Regions from separate parts of the Gordonia sp. NPDC003429 genome, predicted to be linked through region 2. Evidence: riboswitches for the same ligand, from Rfam matches in the RefSeq annotation. Region 2 holds a riboswitch; the other holds the start of a gene.
The links. A riboswitch is a leader RNA that binds a small molecule or an ion and turns the genes downstream of it on or off. The one in region 2 is predicted to bind S-adenosylmethionine.
Positions count from the first base shown of each region.

Region 1: linked by a shared signal. The riboswitch ahead of ACWDSI_RS09450 (aminotransferase class V-fold PLP-dependent enzyme) and the one ahead of ACWDSI_RS02750 (bifunctional o-acetylhomoserine/o-acetylserine sulfhydrylase) in region 2 are both predicted to bind S-adenosylmethionine.

Region 1 covers NZ_JBSFQF010000006.1:56,934-68,892, reverse strand. The annotation lists gene ACWDSI_RS09470 (alkaline phosphatase D family protein) at 1-1,566, shown strand, start outside; gene ACWDSI_RS09465 (hypothetical protein) at 1,638-2,915, shown strand; gene ACWDSI_RS09460 (phosphatase PAP2 family protein) at 2,953-4,164, shown strand; gene ACWDSI_RS09455 (hypothetical protein) at 4,205-4,642, opposite strand; gene ACWDSI_RS09450 (aminotransferase class V-fold PLP-dependent enzyme) at 4,639-5,949, opposite strand; SAM riboswitch class IV at 5,966-6,079, opposite strand; gene ACWDSI_RS09445 (isochorismate synthase) at 6,171-7,319, shown strand; gene ACWDSI_RS09440 (serine/threonine-protein kinase) at 7,352-9,763, shown strand; gene ACWDSI_RS09435 (O-succinylhomoserine sulfhydrylase) at 9,815-11,014, opposite strand; gene ACWDSI_RS09430 (rhodanese-like domain-containing protein) at 11,011-11,424, opposite strand; gene ACWDSI_RS09425 (Rv0361 family membrane protein) at 11,421-11,930, opposite strand.
Region 2 covers NZ_JBSFQF010000001.1:592,013-603,971, reverse strand. The annotation lists gene ACWDSI_RS02795 (aspartate aminotransferase family protein) at 1-1,338, shown strand, start outside; gene ACWDSI_RS02790 (D-alanyl-D-alanine carboxypeptidase family protein) at 1,392-2,708, shown strand; gene ACWDSI_RS02785 (YhjD/YihY/BrkB family envelope integrity protein) at 2,745-3,803, opposite strand; gene trpS (tryptophan--tRNA ligase) at 3,890-4,933, opposite strand; gene ACWDSI_RS02775 (exodeoxyribonuclease III) at 4,957-5,802, opposite strand; gene ACWDSI_RS02770 ((2Fe-2S)-binding protein) at 5,941-6,132, shown strand; gene bfr (bacterioferritin) at 6,225-6,710, shown strand; gene ACWDSI_RS02760 (MFS transporter) at 6,668-7,948, opposite strand; gene ACWDSI_RS02755 (cutinase family protein) at 8,152-9,867, opposite strand; SAM riboswitch class IV at 10,099-10,221, shown strand; gene ACWDSI_RS02750 (bifunctional o-acetylhomoserine/o-acetylserine sulfhydrylase) at 10,283-11,626, shown strand; gene metX (homoserine O-acetyltransferase MetX) at 11,655-11,959, shown strand, end outside.

The DNA.
Region 1 (11,959 bases), on a different contig from region 2:
CCCGGGAACGCCGTGTTCCTGCATTCGGTGGCATCCGGGGATCCGTTACCCGACAGGGTGATTCTGTGGACCAGGGTCACCCCGGAACCACGGGCAACCCCCGGTTCGGGATACGGATCTCCCACCACCGTGCGGTGGGAGATCGCCCTCGATCCGCAGTTCGGATCGATCGTCAACTCGGGTCGGTTGACCACCTCGGTCGACCGTGACCACACGGTGAAGGTCGACGCCACCGGGCTGGCACCCTCTACCAGGTACTTCTACCGATTCGTCGTCGCCGATGGCCCGCTCAAGGGTCGAACATCGCCCGTGGGCCGAACAAAGACCGCACCACCGGAGTCCGCAGATCTCGGCGACCTCCGTTTCGCGGTGTGCTCGTGCTCGAACTACGAGTCGGGATTCTTCATCGCCTATCGGGCGATGGCGGCCCGCAAAGACCTGGATTTCGTTCTCCACCTTGGGGATTACACCTACGAATACGAGACCGGCGGATATCCGGGCGCGTACAGCAAGACCGTCCGCGCCGTCGAACCGGTGCACGCCACCGTCACCGTCGACGATTACCGGGCGCGTCAGGGCAAACACCATCAGGATCCCGATCTGGCCCTCGCGCACGCCACTCATCCGTTCATCTGCATGTGGGACGACCACGAGTCCGCGAACAACTCCTACAAGGACGGCGCCGAGAACCACAAGGAACTCACCCAGGGCAGCTGGAGCGCCCGCAAACGCGCCTCAACCAAGGCCTACTTCGAGTGGATGCCCGTGCGGCCCAACTCACTGGACAACGGCGAACACCTCTATCGAAAGTTCCGGTTCGGCACCCTCGCCGAACTGATCATCCCCGACCTGCGGTCCTACCGGGACAAGCAGTCGTACTTCGCCGAAGACGACCCCAATCAGAGCATCACGGGCAAGACGCAGTACAAGTGGCTCGAGAACTCGATCACGTCGTCCACCGCGGCATGGCAGGTGATCGGCAACGAGGTCTTGATGGTGCCGTTGGTGATCCCCGAATCCACCGACCCGAGGTTGGCCGACTGGCTCCACGATCAGATCGGGCTGCCCAAGGACGGAATCCCACTCAACGACGATCAGTGGGACGGCTATGCCGCGGAGCGTCGCTCCCTGCTCACCGCGATCGAGAGGGCGAACAAGCGCAGCGTCGTCCTCGTCACCGGCGACATCCACAGCTCGTGGGCAAGTGAGTTGCCGCTCAACGTATCCCACTACGGCAAAGACAGCAGCGGGCGGGTTGTGGCATGCGAGTTCACGCCCCCGAGTATCACCGCCGCCAGCGGGTACGACACGATTGCGCTGACGCGTGAACTCGCCGCACCCACCGCAGCGCTGATGAGCACCGGACAAGAAGCCATCAAGGCACTGAACCCGTGGATCAAGGACGTCGAGCTCACCACCCACGGATTCGGCGTGATGACCGTTACCAAGTCGCGAGCCCAGATGGACTGGTACTACATCGACAACATCCAGAATTCTCGGTCCTCGGCTCGGCGCGCCTTCGGCTGGTACACGATGTCCGGCCGGCCCAAGCTGTTTCGCGCATGAACCACCGATTCCGCCACACACGTTGGCAATCAAACACTTTCACACACCTACGTACCGAAAACGGACCACTGATGACTTCACAGAATCGCGCTACCGCACGGCCGTCGGCCCGGCGCACAGCCACTCTCGCGCTGGCGGTGTGCGCCACCGTGGCGTTGGGTACCGCACCGGCCGCCACTGCCGCACCGATTGGACAGCCCGCCAAGCCTTTCCCCCACGACTGCCGATCGGGCGCAACCCTGACGCTCGGCGAGACGGTCCCGATCGTGGCCGATGCCCTCAAGAAGCGCGCCCCCGGCAACTCACGCACGATCGACAGCGCCGCGGCCTCTCTGTCGAGGCAGATGAACAACGCCACGATCAGCACGCTCGTGGTGACCCAGCGCGGTTCCGAGGTCAGCCCCGCCCAGGGTGTTCAGGCAACCCACGGCGCCAACGCACTCGTCCAGCGGGTGTTGTCCATCAAGAACGGCACCTACCGGGACGGCAACAAGATGTCGTCGATCTCGGTGAACGACGCGATCGAGACGGTACTGCTCGGACTCGAGATCACCGACCAGGTGGGAATCAACACCGCAGCCGAAGCGCTCGGTGAAGTGGTCTCATCCGCGGTCGGAGTCCCGATCGTCGGCACCATCGCCGGCGACATCGTCAAGTACATCGTCGAGATCCCCGGCATCGCCGCCGAGTACGGCGGCAAAACGGGCAGCGAAAAGGCCGACGGCTCCTGCCTGGCTCCCGGCGACGGTACCAAGCCGATCAAGCGCCAGGTGGTCAAGAACGCCTTCGACGTCAACGTCAGCCCGGCACTCACCGCCTTCGCACAGTCGGTCACCCTCTCGACCGTCGACTGCCGGCCGCTGGCGGACCTCAGTCTCGACGAGGCGATCGAGTACTTCGCCGAGTTCCGGTCGAACACGCTGCCCACATCGCAGCGCGCATCATTCACCGCACAGGTCAACACCATCCGGGGCAACCTCCGTAAGACCTACGTGAGCAACGCGTTCGTACCGAAGGACGCCACCGAACTCACCGGTGTATTCGAGACCGTGGCAACACTCCCGCTCATCGGCGGCCCCGGCCTCGTCTACACCGCAGGAGTCCTGCAAAACCTCGCCGCAGGCGGTGAGGTCTCCCACCTGATCCCTCTGTCCTCCATCTCGGTGAACGCGGTCTTCAACGGCGCCCGCGCCGCCAATGAGCTACTGCCTCTCAAGTCGGCAGCCGAGTACGGCTACGCGAGCACGCAGGGTACGGCAAAGGCTCTGTGCCGCACAGTGGATCAGGGTAAGCCCTACCCTGGGGCCGACAAGACGATCTACAATCCCAACCCGGTCGCGACGCACTGACCCGCACCCGCCAGACACCTGATTGGAATTCTCACCCATGACATCCACACGGGCAGTCACCCGCAGCCTCGCCATGGCGCTGCTTGTTGTCTCAGCACTCATCGGGACGGCATTGCCACGCGCGAATGCCGCACCGCCCAAACCGAATCCGGCACCCTTCCCCACCGGCGCCATCGCCACCGTGTACCAATCCGATGTGCACGGATCGGACATCATCTACTGGCCGGTGATCTCCAGCTTCGTCGACGTCCGGAAGAATCACCCGGACACGATCGCGGAAAACATGGACAAGGCCGCGCAGATCAACCAGTCGGCGAAGAACAATCCCGAGTTGCAAAAGCGCGCCCTCGACGACGGCTACGCCATCGACGGCACCACGCAAATCCAGATGTACACAATGTCGGATGCCTTCGGCGTCAACCTGGGGCGCGACTTCCGGCAAGCTGTCGCCGACGATCGTCTGCCGAAGGTCACCGCACTGGTGGACACGCTGTTCGCGCGCGGCCAGGGCATCGCCTCCTCAACTCTGATCGAGAAGGCGCTGTCGGACAATGATCGTCCGTACGTGGCCGAGCCGGACCGCATCCAGATCTACAACCGTCCGGGCCGCTCGCGCGACGACGTACTTTCCGACGGCTCGTCGTATCCTTCGGGGCACACCGCCTCGGCGATGATCCGAACCGGGCTACTGGCGCTGATGGTGCCCGAGTTCGCACCGCAATTGCTGGCCCGGGGCAGCGAGGCCGGGCTCGATCGAGTGGTACTGGGCGTCCATTACCCGCTGGACGTGATCGCCGGCCGCATGGTCGCCGACGCCGCCGTCGGCGACCGCTGGGCCGATCCGCGGTTCCGACCGCTGATCATCGCCGCGGGCAACGAACTGCGCGCCGAACTCGAATGGCGCTGCGGTGCAAAGCTCTCCGTCTGCATCGCGCACGACACTCCGTACCTGACCACCCCCGCGGCGCTGCAGGTCTACCGCGATCGGATGGGCTACGGATTCACCCGAATCGGTTCTCCTAAAGCGCCTTTCGTCGTGCCGCAGACCGCGATCGACCTCGTCGGTCGCACTCACCCAAGGTTGAGCCGCGCGCAACGCGGCGAACTGCTGCGGCTGACCGCCGCGCCGGCTGGTCATCCCCTCGACGACCAGCGCCCCGGCGGTTCGTCGTGGCAGCGACTCGATCTGGCCCGCGCATATACGGCGAAAGTCACCGTGCTGCCCGGCGGGGCAATTCGCGTCGCCTGAGGGGTGCGATCCGCGTCGCCTGAGCGGTTCCTGATGCCGTTCAGGCGGCTCGCCCGAGTGTGAACTGCGGCAACACCTCGGCGCGCACCCGGCGCTCGGTGGCCGAGCCGTCGATCGGCACGATGATCACGGCGTCGGCCACCTCCGCGGCGTAGATGTCGCGGATCAGGGTCGACAAGCCATGCGGGGTGCCCACGTAGCGCACCGTACGCGGGTCGCCCACCCCGCTCGCCACCACCGACGCCCGCGCCGACAACGGGTGCGGTGCGATCGCCACCTCCACCTCCAACGCCACCGCGAAGCTCGCGGTGTCGCGGGTGCCCGCACGCAGCAACGATCGGGTGCGTTGCGCCTCGCGCAGCGTCGCACGCCGCACCACGATCGGCAACGACGCCGCACCAGCGTCACCGGCGAGTGCCACGGCCAGCGCCGGACGGCCGATGCTGATCGGCCCGGTCACGGTCGATTCGATGGTCACGGCTGCACCTCGCGGCTGTCGGGATCGCACAGGGTTCGCAGGGCGTCGAGCAGGCGGTCGATGTCGGCCGACCCGGTGCCCAGCCCGAAGCTGGCGCGCACGGCGCCGTCGGGGTGTCCGAGCCGATCGAGCAGTGGATGCGCGCAGAACTTTCCGTCGCGAACCCCGATGCCGTGGTGATCGCTGAGGTATTCGGCCACCGCACGCGGCGAGTGACCGCGCACCGAGAACCCGGCGATGCCGACCCGCTCGGCCGCGTCGGAGAACACGCGCAGCGGAGTGACGCCGTCGATGCCGGCCAGGCCTTCGTCGAGCCGTGCACACAGCTCGTGTTCGTGCAGCCCGATCAGTTCGTGGCCGAGTTCGGTGATGGCGGTGCAGGCAGCCGCGATCGCGATGGCGCCCAACACATTCGGCGAACCGGCCTCATGCCGTGCCGCGCCGGTGTGCCACACCGTGGAGGTGCAGTTGTCGGTGCCGGCGGCGTCGACGATGCCCACGTCGGCGGTGGCCCCACCCCCGGCGAGGTAGGGGTCGGCGGCGTCGAGCCAGTCGTGGCGGCCGATCAGCACGCCGGCACCGAAGGGCGCGTACAGCTTGTGGCCGGAGAACACCAGATAGTCGATGCCGTGGCTGACCAACGACACCGCACGGTGCGCCACGAGTTGCGCCCCATCGACCAGGATGCGTGCACCGTGGCGGTGCGCGATCGCGGCCAGCCGCCCGATCGGCAGCACCTCACCGGTCACGTTGGACGCCGCGGTCACCGCCAGCAGCGCAGCCGGTTGGGCGGCGAGTTCGCAGTCGATCGCCGTCAGGGTGGCCTCGATCGTGGGCCGCGACGACACGATGCGGGTGGTGCCCCGTTCGCGCGACACCCAGGGCAGCAGGTTCGCGTGATGTTCGATGTCGAGGACCACCACGTCGCCGGGAGTGACGTGCGCCGCGAGGTTGATGGCGTCGGTGGTGTTGCGGGTGAACACCACGGTGTCGTCCACCCGGCCCCGCACGAAGCGGCGCACCACCTCGCGGGCCTCCTCGTAGCGCCGGGTGGTGACCTGTGAGAGGTGACCGGCGCCGCGGTGCACGCTGGCGTAGCCGTGCAGCGCCTCGGTCACCGCGTCGGCGACGGCCCGCAGGGCGGGGGCGCTGGCGGCGTAATCGAGGTTGGCGTAGCGCACTTCTGTGCCGTCGGCGAGGGGTGCGGTGTGTCCGGCACCGGTCACCTCGGCCAGCGGCGCGATCGTCGTTCCGGCGCAGGCCGGGGCCGGGTGCGTAACGGTGGGGCTGGTGAGCACAGCAGTCATCGAGAGATCTCCTTGGAATCCACGCTTGCCGTATCCACTTCGGATACGGCCGGGTCGTCACCCGGAGCACCCCACCGCGGAGGAGGGTTGCCGGCCAGCAAGCCGGGGCTTGTCGCTGGCGCTCATGACCTGCACCAAGAATCGCCGATGCGGCGTCGGGGTGTCAATTTTCACCCAGCGTGCGCGCAATTCGAGGTCGCCGCCTCGGTAGCGTGAGATCCATGTCCGACCCCGCCGACGACGACGTCCTCCCCGAGGCCCCGCATCCCTCCGAGGTCTTCGTGCTGTCGCGGCCGCATGGCACGGTGCGTGCGGCCGGGGCGTCGGAGGGATTCACCGATGCCGCAGAGGCCGCCGACGCACTGCGCGGCGGCCGGGTGGGCGCGATCACCGGTGCCATCCCGTTCGATGCCGCCGACACGGCGGCGCTGCTGGTGCCCGAGACCATTCGGCACACCTCCACCCCGCTGCGCGGCCGGCCGGCGACGCCGCATCGGGTGGTGCGCTCGCTGCTCGTCCCCGACCCCGACACCCATCGCGCCCGGGTCGCCGGTGCCATCGACGCCATCGACATCGGCGAACTCGACAAGGTGGTGTTGGCACGGTCGATGGAGATGACGGTGGAACCGCCGGTCGTCGTCGCCGACCTGCTCGCCGCATTCGCGCACGGCAACGCCGACCACAACGCGTTCGCCGTGGACGTCGGCGTCAATGCCGAGGCCGACCGCACCGCACGCTGGCTTCTGGGCGCCAGCCCGGAAGTGTTGCTGCGCAAGCAGGGACTCGAGGTCACCTGCCGCCCCTACGCGGGCTCGGCGTCGCGGTCGGCGGACCCGGCGGCCGATCGCGCCGCCGGACACGCACTGCTGGGCTCGGAGAAGGACCGCGCCGAGCACGCCTTCGTCGTCGACCATGTCCGCGACGTCCTCGAGTCCGTCTGCCGCGACCTCGTGGTACCCGACGAGCCGGTGCTCACCGCGACCGGCGAGGTGTGGCATCTGAGCACCCCGATCCGCGGCACGCTAGCCGACCCGACGATCACCGCACTCGATCTGGCCCTGCTGCTCAGCCCGACCCCCGCCGTCTGCGGCACGCCGGAAGCCGCTGCGGCACAATTTATCTCGACGCACGAAGAGCCCCGCGGACTGTACGCGGGCGCCGTCGGCTGGTGCGGCGCGGCCGGCGACGGCGAGTGGATGGTCACCATCAGATGCCTCGAACTGTCCGAGGACCTCCGGCACGTACGGACCTGGGCGGGTGGCGGCATCGTCGCGGGGTCCGACCCGCAGAACGAACTCGACGAGACCTCGGTGAAACTGTCGACCGTGCTCAATGCCCTCGGCGTCGGCGGCCTCCCTCCCGCCCGCTAGATTGTCCGGGACCACCCGAGGAGGATTCTGTAGTGCTGCAACCGGGCGCTGTGTTCGCCGGATACACCATCGATCGACTCCTCGGCGCCGGCGGCATGGGCGAGGTCTACGTGGCCCGCCACCCCCGGCTACCCCGATCCGACGCACTCAAGGTCCTCAACCCCCGATACGCCGCCGACCCCGCCTTCCGCCGCCGCTTCGAACGCGAAGCCGACACCGTCGCCACCCTCAACCACCCCAACATCGTCGCCGTCCACGACCGCGGCGACACCGACGGCCACCTCTGGATCGCCCTACAACTCATCGACGGCACCGACGTCGACCACATCCTGCGCACCCACGGCCCCCTCCCGGCCCACGAAACCGCCCGCATCACCGCCGACGTCGCCGCCGCCCTCGACCACGCCGCCGACAACGGCCTCGTCCACCGCGACGTCAAACCCGCCAACATCCTCATCAGCCGCACCGACCACGTCCTACTCACCGACTTCGGCATCGCCCGCACCGGCACCGACAACACCCAACTCACCGCCACCGGCACCACCATCGGCACCCTCGACTACGCCTCCCCCGAACAACTCCGCGGCCTCGCCCTCGACGGCCGATCCGACCAATACTCCCTGGCCTGCACCGCCTACCACCTCCTCACCGGACACCCACCCCACACCGACACCAACGCCGCCACCGTCATCGCCAAACACCTCGAAACACCACTCCCCAGCCTCCGCACCGACCGCCCCGACCTATCCCCCATCGTCGACGACGTCCTGGCCACCGCCACCGACAAGAACCCCGCCGACCGCTACCCCACCGCCACCGCATTCGCCCAGGCCCTCAGGACAGCACTCACCACACCGGCACCCGCAGCCGACACATCAGCCACCGTCGCCCGCACCACCGCCGCGCAACCGCGACATCAGCCGCAACCACCACCCCACCCCGTGCCGCCGAACCCGCACTACGCGCCGACCGTCGCAGGCCGCGCCACCCCACCCCCGGCACACCAGCCCCCGCCAGGGTCCGCGCCGCGACCACCTTTCGCCGGGCCGCAGCCACCTGTTCAGAAGAGTCACAAGAAGTGGTGGCTCGTCGGCGGTGCGGCAGCATTGGTGGTCATCATCGCCGCCGCCACCGGGGTGTACTTCGTTGTCAGGCCGCACAAGGCCCCACCCGACCCCGCCATACCCGTCGCCGAGGCCACCACGCTCGAGCGCACCGCGGCGACTCCGCTGAGCGCATCGCTGGAGCATAAACCGGACAAATCACTGTGGACGTACACCCCGCCGCCGGGCTCGCCGAGCAGCGGGTTCGCCGGGGGCAGCGCGAAATATGTGCTGAATTGGCGCTTGTCGCCCGCCCCGCAGCAAGCCGAACTCCTCGACATCGTCGACGCCGACTCGGGCAAGCTCGCACGATCGGTCGATCTCACCGGCACCGGCGGCTACGGCGCCCCCGAATGCGCGATCGATGTCCCGGGAACCCACGCCGCCTGCCCGGGCACGTCGGCGGTCGTGTTCGTCGACCTCGACCGGGGCGCGGTGACCGGTCGGCTCACCGACGCCCATGATCCCGTACCTGCCGACAACGGTTTCGTGCTCACCGCCACCACCAACCCGGCCCCGCCGTCGTCGACACTCGAAGACATCGTCAGCGTCGACGCCGCCGGTCGCCAGCGGTGGCGCGCCAGCACCAGTGCCACCCCCACACCCGTATCGGGCGGCGGCGTGGTGACCATCACCACCTCGCGCGACGAGTCCGACCCGTTCTCCAAGGACCGCACCGACTGGCGCCGCGTCTCCGACGGGAAGGTGCTGCACACCATCGACGCCGGACCCGACGCCGTGCCCCCATGGGCGCCGTATGTGGGGGGCTTCATGGTCCCCGGCGCCGGGCACGCCGAGTTCTACGACCTCAACGGCACCCGCACGGCGGTCAGCCCCAACGGCTGGACATCGTCGCAGGTCGGCGTCGCCGGGGGCGGCATCCTGCGGGGAACGGATACGCCGTGGTTGACCAGTCTTCCCGTGGTGGTACGCAAGGGTTCGTTCGACGCGCTGGGCGTGGGAACGGCCGACTTCGGCGTCGTCAATCCCGCCACCGGCCACATTCTGTGGCAGGGTCTGGTGAACGGCGGACTACCGCCGTCGGTCACCGGCACCGGAACGGCGTTCATGGTCAGCAACACGTTCGCCACGGAGTCCCATGCGCAAGCGTTCGGTGACTCCTACGCCGGGTCGGTGTCGCCGCACGGGTCGGTCCCCAGCGAGCCGAGGGTGTTCGCGAGCGACGGGACGCGTGCACTGATCGGTTCCACCTTCGGCGAGGACGGTGATCTGCTGGCACTGGCTCCCGGAAACGGCGACATCCTCTGGCGGTGGCAGACCAACGGCACCGTCGAGTCCTACGGCGGTAAGGTCTACGTGGGTCTGCACCGCATCATCTGATGCACCACCCAATTCCGTTGTGTGCGCACCGAATCGGGCATCAACGGGGCGTCATCCCAGGGCCTGGTCCAGATCGGCCAGCAGGTCGTCAACCCCTTCGAGTCCCACCGACAGGCGCACCACCGCGTCGGTGAGTCCGATGGCGGCACGGCCGTCGGGTCCCATCGCACGGTGCGTGGTGGTGGCGGGGTGGGTGATGAGCGACTTCGAATCGCCGAGGTTGTTGGAGATGTCGATGACGCGCAGCGCGTTGAGCACCTCGAAGGCGCGCTTCTTGCCGTCGACGCCGTCGTGGTCGTTGAGTTCGAAGGTCACCACGGTGCCGCCGCCCGACATCTGCTCACGGGCCAGCGCGTACTGCGGATGTGACTGCAGGAACGGGTATTTCGTCCATCGCACGCGCGGATCGGATTCCAGGAAGGTCGCGATGCGCAGCGCCGAGGACACCGATGCGTCCACTCGCAGGCGCAGCGTCTCCAGACCCTTGAGCAGCGTCCAGGCGTTGAACGGGCTCATGGCCGGGCCGGTGTGGCGCATCAGGGTCTGCACCGGGCCGTCGATGAACTCCTTGGTGCCCAGCACCGCACCGCCCATCACGCGGCCCTGCCCGTCGATGTGTTTGGTGCCCGAATACACCACCACGTCGGCCCCCAGGTCGAAGCCGCGCTGCAGCAGTGGGGTGGCGAACACGTTGTCCAGCACCACTTTCGCACCTGCGGCATGCGCGAGTTCGGACACTCTGGCCACGTCGACGAGGGTTTGCATCGGATTCGACGGCGTCTCGAAGAACACCGCGTCGGCCGGGGTGGCGAGCGCCTGCTCCCACTGATCGAGATCTTCACCGTCGACGAAGTCGGTGTGCACACCCCATCGGGGCAGGATCTCGTTGGCCACCACGAAACAGGAGCCGAACAGGCTGCGCGCCGCGACGAGTCGGTCTCCGGCCTTGAGGAGCGCACCGAGCGCGACGAACACCGCGGCCATCCCGCTCGCGGTGGCGAAGCAGGCCTCGCCGCCGTCGATCAGGCGCAGCCGTTCCTGGAACATCTCGACCGTCGGATTGCCGTAGCGGGAGTAGACGAACCGCTCGTCCTCACCGGTGAAGGCACGCTCGGCGGCCTGGGCGGAGTCGTAGACGTAGCCGGAGGTGAGGTACAGGGCCTCCGACGTCTCGAAGAAGCCCGACCGCGCCAGGCCGCCGCGCACGGCCAGTGTGTCCGCGGATACGCCCTCGGGTAGTTCGCCGCTCACGACTGCCGCCACGGCAGATCGAGGGCACGCCACCCCACCGCGCCGCGGTGATCGTTCTCGTCGAGCGCGCCTTCGAATCCGTCGAGCACGTTATAGGCCTTGGCGATGCCCGCGGCGGTGGCCGCCTCGGCGGCGCCGATCGACCGGTGACCTGACCGGCACAGAAAGATCACCTCGTTGTCGTCGGTGATGCCGGCGTCGCGCAACTCGGCCACGAACGCCTCGTTGGGGGTGCCCTCGGGAAAGGTGGTCCACTCGACGAAGACCGTCTGCTTCTCGATGATCTCCAGGTCCGGGACGCCGACAAACGACCATTCCGCTCGGGTGCGACAGTCCACCAGCACCGTGTTGGGATCGTTCTCGAGCTTCTCCCACGCCTGCAGCGGGGTCAGATCGCCGGCATAGGTCATGCCTTGCACACCTTCCAGTCTCCGTTGTCCTTCACCACGACGACGCTGGTCACCTGCGTCTGATCGGGGGACTTGTCGAAATGCCAATGTACTCGCGCGGTGGCCCGGTCACCGGTGACGGTCACGTCGGTGATCTCCGGAATCACGATGCGCCCGTTGGTCTCCACCGACTTCCGGTTCTGTGCGACGAACTCGGCTTCGGGCAGGATCGCCCCCGACGTCACATCGGTCGCGCACGTCGCGGCCTTGTACTTGCCGTAGTCGACGTTGTTGCGCGCGGTGTAGACGTCGTTGATCGCGAACTGCACCTGGGCCGAATCGCTCGCCCGGTCTTCGGCCGGTCGCAGCACGTTCGACAGCACCACCCCGAGGATGGCGGCCACCACCACGATCAGCGCCACCCAGAACGGCCAGGCGTCCTTCCACGACTTCGACCCCTCGTCGTCGGCGGGGGGAGAATTGTCGCCGACCTGGTCTTTGCGAGGGTCACGTCCACCTTTGGGCATGGCCCGCAGTGTAACGAGCGATCACCCGG
Region 2 (11,959 bases):
AGCGCCGCACACTTGTGGGGACACTTCAGCCGGCACGGCGGAGGCCTCACGCCGCCGGTCATCACCCGCGGCGAGGGCGTTCGCATCTTCGACGACCGAGGCCGCAGCTACCTCGACGGGCTGGCCGGATTGTTCGTGGTCCAAGTGGGTCACGGGCGCGAGGAGCTCGCCGACGCCGCCGCCAAGCAGGCGCGGGAACTCTCCTTCTTCCCGCTGTGGTCCTATGCCACGCCCCCGGCCATCGAACTCGCCGAACGCCTCGCCGCCTACGCTCCCGGCGACCTGAACCGGGTGTTCTTCACCACCGGCGGCGGTGAAGCCGTCGAAAGCGCTTGGAAACTGGCCAAGCAATACTTCAAGCTCACCGGAAAACCGTTGAAGCACAAGGTGATCTCACGATCCATCGCCTACCACGGCACCCCGCAGGGCGCGCTGGCGATCACCGGTATTCCCGACCTGAAGAAGATGTTCGAACCGTTGACCCCGGGCGGGTTCCGCGCACCGAACACCAACATCTACCGCGCCCCGGACGAAGATCTGGCGGCAGATCCCAAGAAGTTCGGCCGCTGGGCCGCCGACCGCATCGCCGAGGCGATCGAGTTCGAGGGTCCCGACACCGTCGCCGCCGTCTTCCTCGAGCCCGTCCAGAACGCCGGTGGGTGTTTCCCGCCGCCGCCCGGCTACTTCGAGCGGGTCCGCGAGATCTGCGATGAGTACGACGTTCTTCTCGTCTCCGACGAGGTGATCTGCGCGTTCGGCCGGATCGGATCGATGTTCGCCTGCGAGGACTTCGGCTACACCCCCGACATCATCACGTGCGCCAAGGGGATGACGTCGGGCTACTCCCCCATCGGTGCGATGATCGCGAGCGAGCGACTCTTCGAACCGTTCAACGACGGCATCACCACGTTCGCGCACGGCTACACGTTCGGAGGGCACCCCGTCTCCTCGGCGGTCGCGCTGGCCAACCTCGACATCTTCGAGCGCGAGGGCCTCAACGATCACGTCAAGAGCAGCGCCCCCGCGTTCCGCGCGACTCTCGAGAAGCTCCACGACCTGCCGATCGTCGGCGATGTGCGCGGCGAGGGCTTCTTCTACGGGATCGAACTCGTCAAGGACAAGGCCACCAAGGAGACGTTCTCCGAAGCCGAGTCCGAACGGATTCTGCGCGGCTTCCTGTCGACGGCGCTGTTCGACGCGGGCCTGTACTGCCGCGCCGACGATCGCGGGGACCCGGTCATCCAGCTCGCGCCGCCGCTGATCAGCGGGCAGGCCGAGTTCGACGAGATGGAACAGATCCTGCGCCACGTCCTCACCGAGGCGTACACGCTGCTCTGAGACGCCGCCGTCCGCCGGTGCTAGTCTCACCAGCGGTGTACCGGCGGACCAGGATTCGATCCAGCTGGCGGCGACGAATCGGTTCCGTCGCCGCCGGGATCGTCGTCGGCGCGGCGTTGTGCTCGCCGGCTGCGGCGTGGATGGGTGCGCCGCCCGCGCATGCCGAGCCCGCCGCCGGCCCGATCACCACACCCTTCGCGACCCCCGACACCGACCGCTGTCCGCATCGCGTCACGCCCCCCGCCGCGGTGGACGAGTCGGAGGTCGTCGCGCCCGGATCGTCGACACCCGCGCCGCTCCCCGTGCCCAACCCCGCCGTCGGCGGCGAGGCGTTATCGGCGTGCGGTGTCATCGCCGAGCCCGGCGCCGGCCCGATCCCGCAACGGCTGACCTCGGCGGCCTGGCTGGTGGCCGACCTCGACAGCGGGGCGGTGATCGCCGCGAAGGACCCGCATGGACGCTATCGGCCGGCGTCGACGATCAAGGTGCTGCTGGCGCTCGCCGTGCTGCGCGCAGGCATCCCGATGGACCGGGTGGTCACCGCCACACCGGAGGACTGGAGCGCCGAGGGCGACTCGTGTGGTCTCGGGCCGGGCGGACACTACACCGTCCGCGACATGATGATCGGCCTGCTGATGGTGTCGGGCAACGACTGCGCGCACGTGCTCGCCCGCGAACTCGGCGGCGTCGACACGACCCTCGAGACGATGAACAGCCTGGCCCACAGCCTGCATGCGGACGACACCCGCGCGGCGAGTCCGTCGGGACTCGATGCCGCCGGAATGTCGACGTCCCCCTACGATCTGGCCCTGATCTTCCGCGCCGCGATGGCCGAACCCGCGTTTCGCGAGTTCGTCGCGATGCCCACCTACCGGTTTCCCGGATACCCCAAACGTGCCGACGTGCCCGGCGACACCGACCATCCCGCCTACATGATGCAGACGTCGAATCATCTCGTCCTCGAAGGTGATCCGGGTGCGCTCGGCGGTAAGACCGGCTACACCGACGATGCATTGAAGACCTATGTGGGAGCCGTCCACCGCGACGGACGCACCGTCCTCGTCGTGCAGATGTACGGTCTGTCCACCGCCGACGACAACTACTGGACCCAAGCCCGCTCACTCGTCGACTACGGCGTGCACGCGGGCCGCGAGTACGCCGTCGGCCGGCTGGTGTCTCCGGTGGCCCCGTCCCCCGACGCCGCGCCGACGACGGACGCGCCGCGTGACACCCGGGCCGCCACCCAGCGCGCCGCGGCCGGTCAGGATCAGGCCCCGAAGTGGTCGATCCGCATTCTCATCGGACTCCTGTGTGCATTGGCGGCACTCGGATCGCTCGCCGTGGGACTTCGCCTGTTCTCCCGGCGGTGAGCGCGGTCGCGGCGGGCGCGGCAGAGCACGTCGCGGTCAGCGCCGCAGCACCCAGCCGGTCGCGGCGCTGATCGCGGCGCCCACTGCGAGCGCCGCTGCCACCGCTCCCGCTCGCGGTACCGGATTGACCTCGTAGCTCGGCCGCACCACGACCGGCGCCGGCTGCTCGGCCTCGTCCGGGTCGACCACCTGATATGGCTCGTTGATCGGATCGGTCGCACACCATGCGCTGGCGTAGAGGATGATCCGCGACGCCAGGTACGCGAAGACCATCACACCGAGGATCGGGCCGAAGGCGAGACCGGCGGGACTGCTGAGCACGGACCGAAGGTAGATGCCGCCGACGGCCTTGAGGATCTCGAAGACCACCGCGGTGGCCAGTCCCGCCTTGAGCACATTGCGGAACGGGACCCCCGACAGCGGCAGCCGGTAGAGCACGAACGAGAACAGCATCCACGACGCGAACACGGCGATCACGAGCGCCACCGCACGCACCACCACGGGCGTCCAGGAGGCGTCCTCGATGTGCAGCCAGCCGAGGATCCTCACGATGAGGCTGCTGTTGGCCAACGTGGTGAGGGCGAGCGTGACCAGGAACGCGAGTCCGAGCAGGATGAAGGTGAGCAGGTCGAACACCTTGGACAGCACAGCATTTCGATTCACACGCCCGCCGTACATCTCGGTCATCGCCAGCCGGACGCCGGAGATCCAGCCGATGCCGGTGAACGCGGCACCGAGCAGACCGATCACACCGACGGTGGCGCGTGAATCGATCGCCGAGTCGATGGCCTTCTCCAGGGTGGTGCCGAGTTGACCGGGCATCGCCTTGACGATCGCATCCTTGATGTCGTCGATCAGTTCGGGGTGATTGACGAGAACGAAGGCGGCGATCGCGAACGCCACCATCGTGATCGGCACGATCGCGAGGATGCCGTTGAAACTGATGCTCGCGGCGTAGAGGTTTCCACGTCGGTCGCCATAGCGTTCGACGGTGCGTAACAGATGATCCAACCAGCCCCACCGCTCACGCGCCGCGGCGTACTCCTGCTTGCCGCGCGCGACCACACCCTTCGCCGAGTCGACCACCGAACTCATCGCCTACCGCCTCTTGTGTGTCGGCGCGCGAGCCCCCGACGGCTGTCGCATGGGCCGGTCGGTGAAACGGTCGGGGAATCGTCGCGCTAGGACGTGGAGCGCACCGGCGCCATGAATCCCACCTTGTCATACACGTCGCGCAGTGTGGCCGAAGCGATGGTGCGCGCGCGTTCGGCTCCGGCTGCGAGAACCTCATCGAGGTAGCCGGGATCGTCGAGGAGTTCCTGGACCCGACCGCGCAGCGGCGTCACGAAATCGGTGAGGATCTCGGCGGTGTCGACCTTGAGCTCGCCGTATCCCTTGCCGTCGTATTTGGCCACGAGGTCGTCGACACCCACCCCCGTCAGCGCCGACTGGATGGTCAGCAGATTGCTGACGCCGGGCTTGGTGGCGGGGTCGAAAGCGATGTCGGTGCCCGTGTCGGTGACCGCGGATCGGATCTTCTTCGCCGACCGCTTCGGGTCGTCGAGCAGGTTGATCAGCCCCTTGTCGGTCTCGGCGGACTTGCTCATCTTCGCGGTGGGATTCTGCAGATCGTAGATCTTGGCGAATTCCTTGACGATGTGTGCCTGCGGCACCTTGAACGCCGTGCCGAACCGTTTGTCGAACCGCTGGGCGAGGTCGCGGGTGAGTTCGAGATGCTGACGCTGATCCTCGCCCACGGGAACGAGATCCACCTGGAACGCCAGGATGTCGGCGGCCATCAGGATCGGATAGGTGAACAGCCCCACCCCCGCCGAGTCGACACCCTGTTTCGCGGTCTTGTCCTTGAACTGGGTCATCCGGCTGGCCTCGCCGAACCCGGTGATACAGCTGAGCACCCAGGTGAGCTGCGCGATCTCGGGAATGTGGGACTGCACGTAGACGGTGGCCCGGCGGGGGTCGACGCCGACGGCCAGCAACTGGGCCACCGACAGCCGGGTGCGGTCGGCGAGCGTCTTGGGATCGAACGCGACGGTCAGCGCGTGCATGTCGGGGATGAAGTAGAAGGCGTCGAACTCGTCCTGCAGCTCGACCCACTGGCGCACGGCCCCGAGGTAGTTGCCGAGGTGGAAGGAATCGCTGGTCGGCTGGATACCCGACAGCACCCGCCGGCGGGGTGCCGGGACGGCTTCTGGGACGTCGTTCATGGATTCCAGTCTCTCAGACGGCGTCACTCGAATATCACCGTGACCGGCGCGTGATCCGACCAGCGACGGTCGTACGCCTGCGCCCGGTCGACGAAGCCCTTGACCGCTCGTCGCGCCAACGCCCGGTTGGCGAGCAGATAGTCGATGCGCCACCCCGAATCGTTGTCGAACGCCTTGCCACGCCACGACCACCAGGAGTACGGCCCGTCGACGTCGGGATGCAGGTCGCGCACGACGTCGGACCATCCCGTCCGCAGGAGGTCGGCGACCCAGGCACGCTCGTGCGGGAGAAACCCGGGGCTGCGCAGGTTGCCCTTCCAGTTCTTGATGTCGGGCTCGGCGGGGGCGATGTTCCAGTCACCACCGACCACCACGGGGCGGCGACGACGGGCGAGCGTCGCCAGGTGGCCACCGAAGTCGCCGAGGAAGCGCTTCTTCTCCTCGTACTTGGCGGCATCCTTGTCCGTGGAACCCGCGGCCGGTGCGGCGGCGCCCTTCGGCAGATACAGGCTCGCAACGGTGACCGGACCCGACGACGTGGGCACGTCGGCTTCGAGATACCTTCCGGTGGAATCGAATTCGTCGCTGCCGAAGCCGACCCGCACCGCCGTCGGCTCGGTCCGGCTGAGCACTCCGACGCCGGCGTGGCCTTTCACCGTCGACTCCGACATCCGCAGGTGCCAGCCGTCGTCGAGCGCGGGGCCCAGCGCCTCGCGGGCTTGCTCCTCGCTCGCGCGGATCTCCTGCAGGAGCACGATGTCGGAGTCCGCGGACGCCAGCCAGGGCAGCAGGCCGGGGTTGAGTTCCGACCGCTGCTTGGTCGCGGCGCGGATTCCGTTCACATTCACGGTGGTGATCGCTGTCGGCACGGGGTACCACATTACGGAGCACGATGACATCGGCCCCGGCGTCCCGCCCATAATCCGGATCGAGTCCAGAAGGTTAGCAACCCTTGCACCCTGCCGGCTTTTATGTAAACCTTGCCTAACAAGATTGCGAGGTGCCCGATGTTCGTCTGCATATGCCGTGCCGTCACCGTCGACGAGGTCCACGAGCACTGTGACGCCGGCGCGCACACTCCCGATGCGGTCAGCGAGCGCTGCGGCGCGGGCGAGGGCTGCGGCACCTGCGTGGAACGACTCGCACAGATCGTGACCACGCGTGTCGCCGGAAAGGTCGCTCACACGAGCGCAGCCTAACCTGACCTGCGAAGACCGCCCGCGTGGAATGATCCCGCGGGGGCTTCTGTCGTGTTACGTTCGCTGGCACCACCAGCCGAACGGAGACAGCCATGCGCGGGGATGACGAGGTCATCGCACTACTCAACGAGCAGCTCACCAGCGAGCTGACGGCGATCAACCAATACTTCCTGCACTCCAAGATGCAGGACAACTGGGGCCTGACCGAACTGGCCGCCAAGACCAGGGCCGAATCGATCGAGGAGATGACCCACGCGGAGATCCTGACCGATCGCATCCTGTTCCTCGAAGGTCTCCCCAACTACCAGAAGCTGCTGCCGCTGCGCATCGGGCAGACCCTGCGCGAGCAGTTCGAGTCCGACCTGGCCATCGAGATCGAGGTGGTGGACCGCCTCAAGCCCGGCATCGCCATGTGCCGGGAGAAGCAGGACATCACCACCGCGAAGATCTTCGAGGAGATCCTCAAGGACGAGGAGCACCACATCGACTACCTCGAGACGCAGCTCGAACTCCTCGACAAGCTCGGCGAACCGCTCTACCTGTCGAAGTCGGTGGCCACTCCACCCGACGTAGGCTGATCCGCACCCGCACCCTCGACCACTTCCCGTCGAGCGTGCCCAGAACCCCGTCGAGCGTGCCCAGAACCCCGTCGAGCGTGCCCAGAACCCCGTCGAGCGTGCCCAGAACCCCGTCGAGCGTGCCCACCCGCTAACACCGCGACGCCCAGCACGGCGACGCCGGCCAACGCGAGACCGGCGCCGAGCACCGACGGAGCGCGGTAGCCAAGGCCGGCCGCGATCACCAGTCCGCCGAGCCACGCGCCCGACGCATTCGCGACGTTGAGCGCGGAGTGGTTGAGCGCGGCGGCCAGGGTCTGGGCGTCGTCGGCGACGTCCATGAGCCGGGTCTGTAGCGCAGGCACCATCGCGGTGCCGGTCACGCCGACGCAGAAGGTCAGCATGAGAGCGACCCAGGCGTACTGGACCAGGAGCGCGAAGGCCAGCAGGGCGACGGTGATGGCGAGCAGCCCGCCCAGGATGGCCATCGGTACGCTGCGGTCGGCCGCGGCGCCACCCACCAGGTTGCCCACCACCATGCCGAGCCCGAAGAGCATCAGCGCGATCGGGATGAATCCCACCGGAATCCCGGCCAGGCTGGTGAGCGCCGTGTTCAGGTAGGTGTAGAACGCGAACATCCCGCCGAAGCCCACGACGCCGATCGCGAGTGTGAACCACACCTGCGAGCGTCGTAGCGCCCCGAGTTCGGTCATCGGGTCGGTCACCGCCATGTCGGTCAGCGGTGGCAGGTAGACGGCGAGCGCGGCGATCGTCGAGATGCCGATGACCACCACGACCGCGAAAGCGCTGCGCCAACCGAGGTTTTCGCCGAGCCAGGTGGCCAGCGGAACTCCGGCCACGTTGGCCACCGACAACCCCAGCAACACCAGTCCTACCGCCTTGGCGCGTTTGCGCGGACCCGCCAGATGCGCGGCCACGAGCGCGGCGACCCCGAAGTAGGCGCCGTGCGGGATTCCGGCCACGAATCGCGCGGCGATCAGCAGCCCGAAGCCCGGTGCGAGCACGGTGGCGGCGTTGCCGACGGTGAACGCCACCATCAGGGCGATGAGCAGTGTCCGCCGGGATACCCGTGCGGTGAGTGCTGCGATCAGCGGGGCGCCGACCACCACGCCGAGCGCATAGGCGGACACCACGTATCCGGCGGTGGGCTCACTGACCCGTAGCGAACCGGCGATGTTGGGCAGCAGACCCATGGCGACGAACTCGGTGGTACCGATACCGAAGCCGCCGAGAGCCATCGCGATGATCGCGCCGCGGTGCGCTGACAAGCCATTCCGGCTGGGGTCGGTGCCATGCCGCGCGACGGAGGTGGCGGGAGTGGACATTGTTGTGGCAACGAACCCACCCGTCGGACCCATACCCCCATACGACGGTGAGATCGTTCACACGACGCGGGCGTACCGGCGATCACGTCGTGCGGCGCTCTCTTCGGTCGGAGACCTCACTCCTCCGAGTTCGAGGTGGTGTTGGCGGAGGTGCTGGTGTCGCCGCCTTTATGCTGCTCCTGCTGCTCGCCGCCTTGTTGCTGCTCGCCGCCTTGTTGCTGCTCGCCGCCTTGTTGCTGCTCGCCGCCTTGTTGCTGCTCGCCGCCTTGTTGCTGCTCGCCGCCTTGCTGTTGCTCGCCGCCTTGCTGCTGGTTCTGCTGCTCGCCACCTTGCTGCTGGTTCTGCTGCTCGCCACCTTGCTGCTGGCCTTCGCCGCTCAGCTGATGATCATCGCCGGATTGCTGCTGCCCACCACCCGACGACGGCTGCTGCTCTTGGGTCACAGACTTCTCGACCTTTTCGGCCGGATGCGGTGCGTCGGTGGACGTGACACCCGCGTTCTCGTCGACGGCCATCAGGGTGCTCGCCTGCGTGCCGGGGCTCGTGTCCGGGAGCGTCGTATGCGGCAGGATCGACTGCAACCAGTTCACCGTGGCCACCAGCGACGGGCGGTATGCCGGTCCCGGTGCCACCGGGGGCAACCCCGCGATCACCGACGCCCAATACGACAGCTTGTTGACCGGCATCAGCACGATGCTCTTCCCGCTGGCCTTGAGTGCGGCGACTCCCTCACCCCACAACTCGGGATTCCAGGTGAACAGGCCGACCACCGTGTTCTGGAAGGCGTACAGATCGGGCAGATAGCCGCCGTAGCCGAGTTGCGGCAGCTGCGGCAACCAGCCCATCGCGAACCGGATCGGCGGTTGGAAGGTGCTGAGCTGGATGCCGAAGATATCCGGCAGCACCAGCCGGTACTGCAGGAGGTCCGGGACGGTCCAGTTGAGGCCGATCTTGTCGACGAACTCCTGCGTCAGGATCGCCGCCGACGACGGCACCACCAGCACGCACGTGCTGGTCGACGTTCCGGCGGCGGTCGCGCACTGTAACCGCTTGGGCCCCCATGCGTCCCAATACGAGCCGTTGGTCGCCGACAGCATCATGTACCACGGGTACAGGCCGTGCTTCACCCAATAGCCCGCGAGCCCGTCGAGAGCGCCGATGGGATCGTGCAGCGGGTCGGGGAGATCGCAGATCGGGTCACCGGAAAAACACACTGTGGTGACCGGCAGTCCGCCGAAGTCGTCGTCGGCGCGCGCTCCGGCCATCGTCAGGCCGGGGATGACTCCCACGAGCACGAGCTCGATTCCTTCGCCGTAGAGGGTTCCGGCTTGTCGCGGATCGGAGTAGAGCAGGCCCGACACCTTGCTCTTGTCGTATGTACCGGTCGTGTCGGTGCCGATGATGGTGAGCGCGTCGCCGGCGATCCCCGCGCCCTGTGAGTAACCGACGATGACGACGGGGGAGTCCGGGCAGCGGGACTGGTAGCTCGACACCGTCGCCAGGGTGGCCTGCACCCCCTGCGCTTGACTGTTGTCGAAGCCGAACGAGCCGAGTGGCCAGATCGTGGCCGGGTAGGTCGCGCGCTCGATCGTGTACCCGGAGTACTGCGATTGATTCTGGACTCCGAAATAGGGTTGGGTGAGCAAGTTGCCGTTGGAGTCCCAGGTTCCGCCGACAATGACGAGCGCACCGTTGCCGCAATCCGCGGAATCCTCGGCCCGGGCCACCCCCGCACCGAAGGTCTGACCGAGCGCCAGGAGCACGGCCATGATGGCCGCGGTCCCGATCAAGGCCATCACGGTGAATGTCTTACGGAGACCCACGGCGCTCATCATCGCTTCCTCACCCTCAACTGCCCACAGGCATCAAATCCATTCTAGATCCGCCATGTCGACGCGATGATTCAATACCGCAGATAGCACCTGAATCCGCCGCGATTGGCCCGATCGGACGACATCACGCGCGCAGTCGCACCGCTCTCACCTGCCCGATGTCCACCGGTGAAACCAGGCTGCGTCAGAGGGTTCTCACCATGTTGCGTCCGTGTTATATCCTTGACGCCAGGTCATGAGCATCAGCGTGAAGCCCCGGCTTGCTGATCGGCAACCCTCCAACCGCGGTGGGGTGCTCCGGGTGATGACCGGGTTGTGGGACGGCCGCACAGGCCTCCCCGGCAAGCGCGGGTCCGAAGGTCGGACCCCAACAGGGTCACCGTGCCCTGCCGACCGCAGAAAGTGATCTATACCCATGTCTGACGTAGCCAACAGTGGCAACGAGAACATCGCCGAACAGGACCCGACGGCTTCCTGGAGTTTCGAGACCAAGCAGATCCACGCCGGCCAGAGCTCCGATGCCACCACCAATGCGCGGGCACTGCCGATTTACCAGACCACGTCGTACACCTTCAACGACACCGCACACGCCGCGAACCTCTTCGCGCTCGCCGAGCCGGGCAACATCTACACGCGCATCATGAACCCGACGCAGGACGTCGTGGAGCAGCGCCTGGCCGCACTCGAAGGTGGCGTCGCGGCCCTGCTGGTGGCGTCGGGCCAGGCTGCGGAGACCTACGCGATCCTCAACATCGTCGAGAACGGCGGACACGTCGTCTCCAGCCCACGCCTCTACGGCGGCACCTACAACCTGTTCCACTACACGCTGCCCAAGCTGGGCGTCGAGGTGAGCTTCGTCGACGACCCCGAGGACCTCAACTCGTGGCAGGCCGCCGTCCGCGACAACACCCGGGCGTTCTACGGTGAGTCGATCTCCAACCCCGACAACGAGATCCTCGACATCGAGGGCATCTCCGAGGTGGCGCACCGCAACGGTGTTCCGCTCATCGTCGACAACACCGTCGCCACGCCGTACCTGCTCAATCCGCTGGCCCACGGCGCCGACATCGTCGTGCACTCGGCCACCAAGTACATCGGCGGACACGGCACCGCGATCGGCGGCGTGATCGTCGACGGCGGCACCTTCGACTGGCGCGTGCAACGTGACGGGAAGGATCTGTTCCCGGGGTTCACCACGCCCGACCCGAGCTATCACGGTGCGGTGTTCGCCGATCTCGGCGCACCCGCGTACGCGTTGAAGGCCCGCGTGCAACTGCTGCGCGACACGGGCGCGGCGATCTCCCCGTTCAACGCGTTCCTGCTCGCCCAGGGACTCGAGACCTTGAGTCTTCGCGTCGAGCGTCACGTGGCCAACGCACAACGGGTGGCCGAGTACCTGAACAACCACGCCCAGGTGGAATCCGTCGCGTATGCGGGCCTGCCGTCGTCGCGGTGGTACGAGCGCGGCCAGAAGCTGGCCCCCAAGGGGCAGGGCGCGGTGATCGGATTCGAGATCGTCGGCGGCGTTGACGCGGGTAAGCGCTTCGTCGAGGCGCTGACGCTGCACAGCCATGTCGCCAACATCGGGGACGTGCGGTCGCTGGTGATCCACCCCGCATCGACCACGCACAGCCAGCTCACCCCCGAGGAGCAACTGGCGGCCGGTGTGACCCCCGGCCTGGTGCGGTTGGCCGTCGGCGTCGAAGGTATCGACGACATCCTCGCCGACCTCGACCGCGGCTTCCGCGCAGCGCAATAACACGATCAGGACAGGAGCGAGGTAACTCGTGTCGGTGAGCATCGACCCGCAGACGGATACCGCCGAGCAGCCCGACTGGGAGAACGTCCCGGACGGGCAGATGCTCAGCGCACGTCTCGGGTCGATGCCACTCGACAGCGGTGCGCGAATCGACAACGTGACGCTCGCATTCCAGCGCTGGGGACGGTTGTCGCCCGCGCGGGACAACGTGATCCTCGCGCTACACGCACTCACCGGCGACTCGCACGTCACCGGTCCGGCCGACGACGACCATCCCACCCCGGGCTGGTGGGACGGACTCGTCGGACCCGGACGTGCGATCGACACCGACGA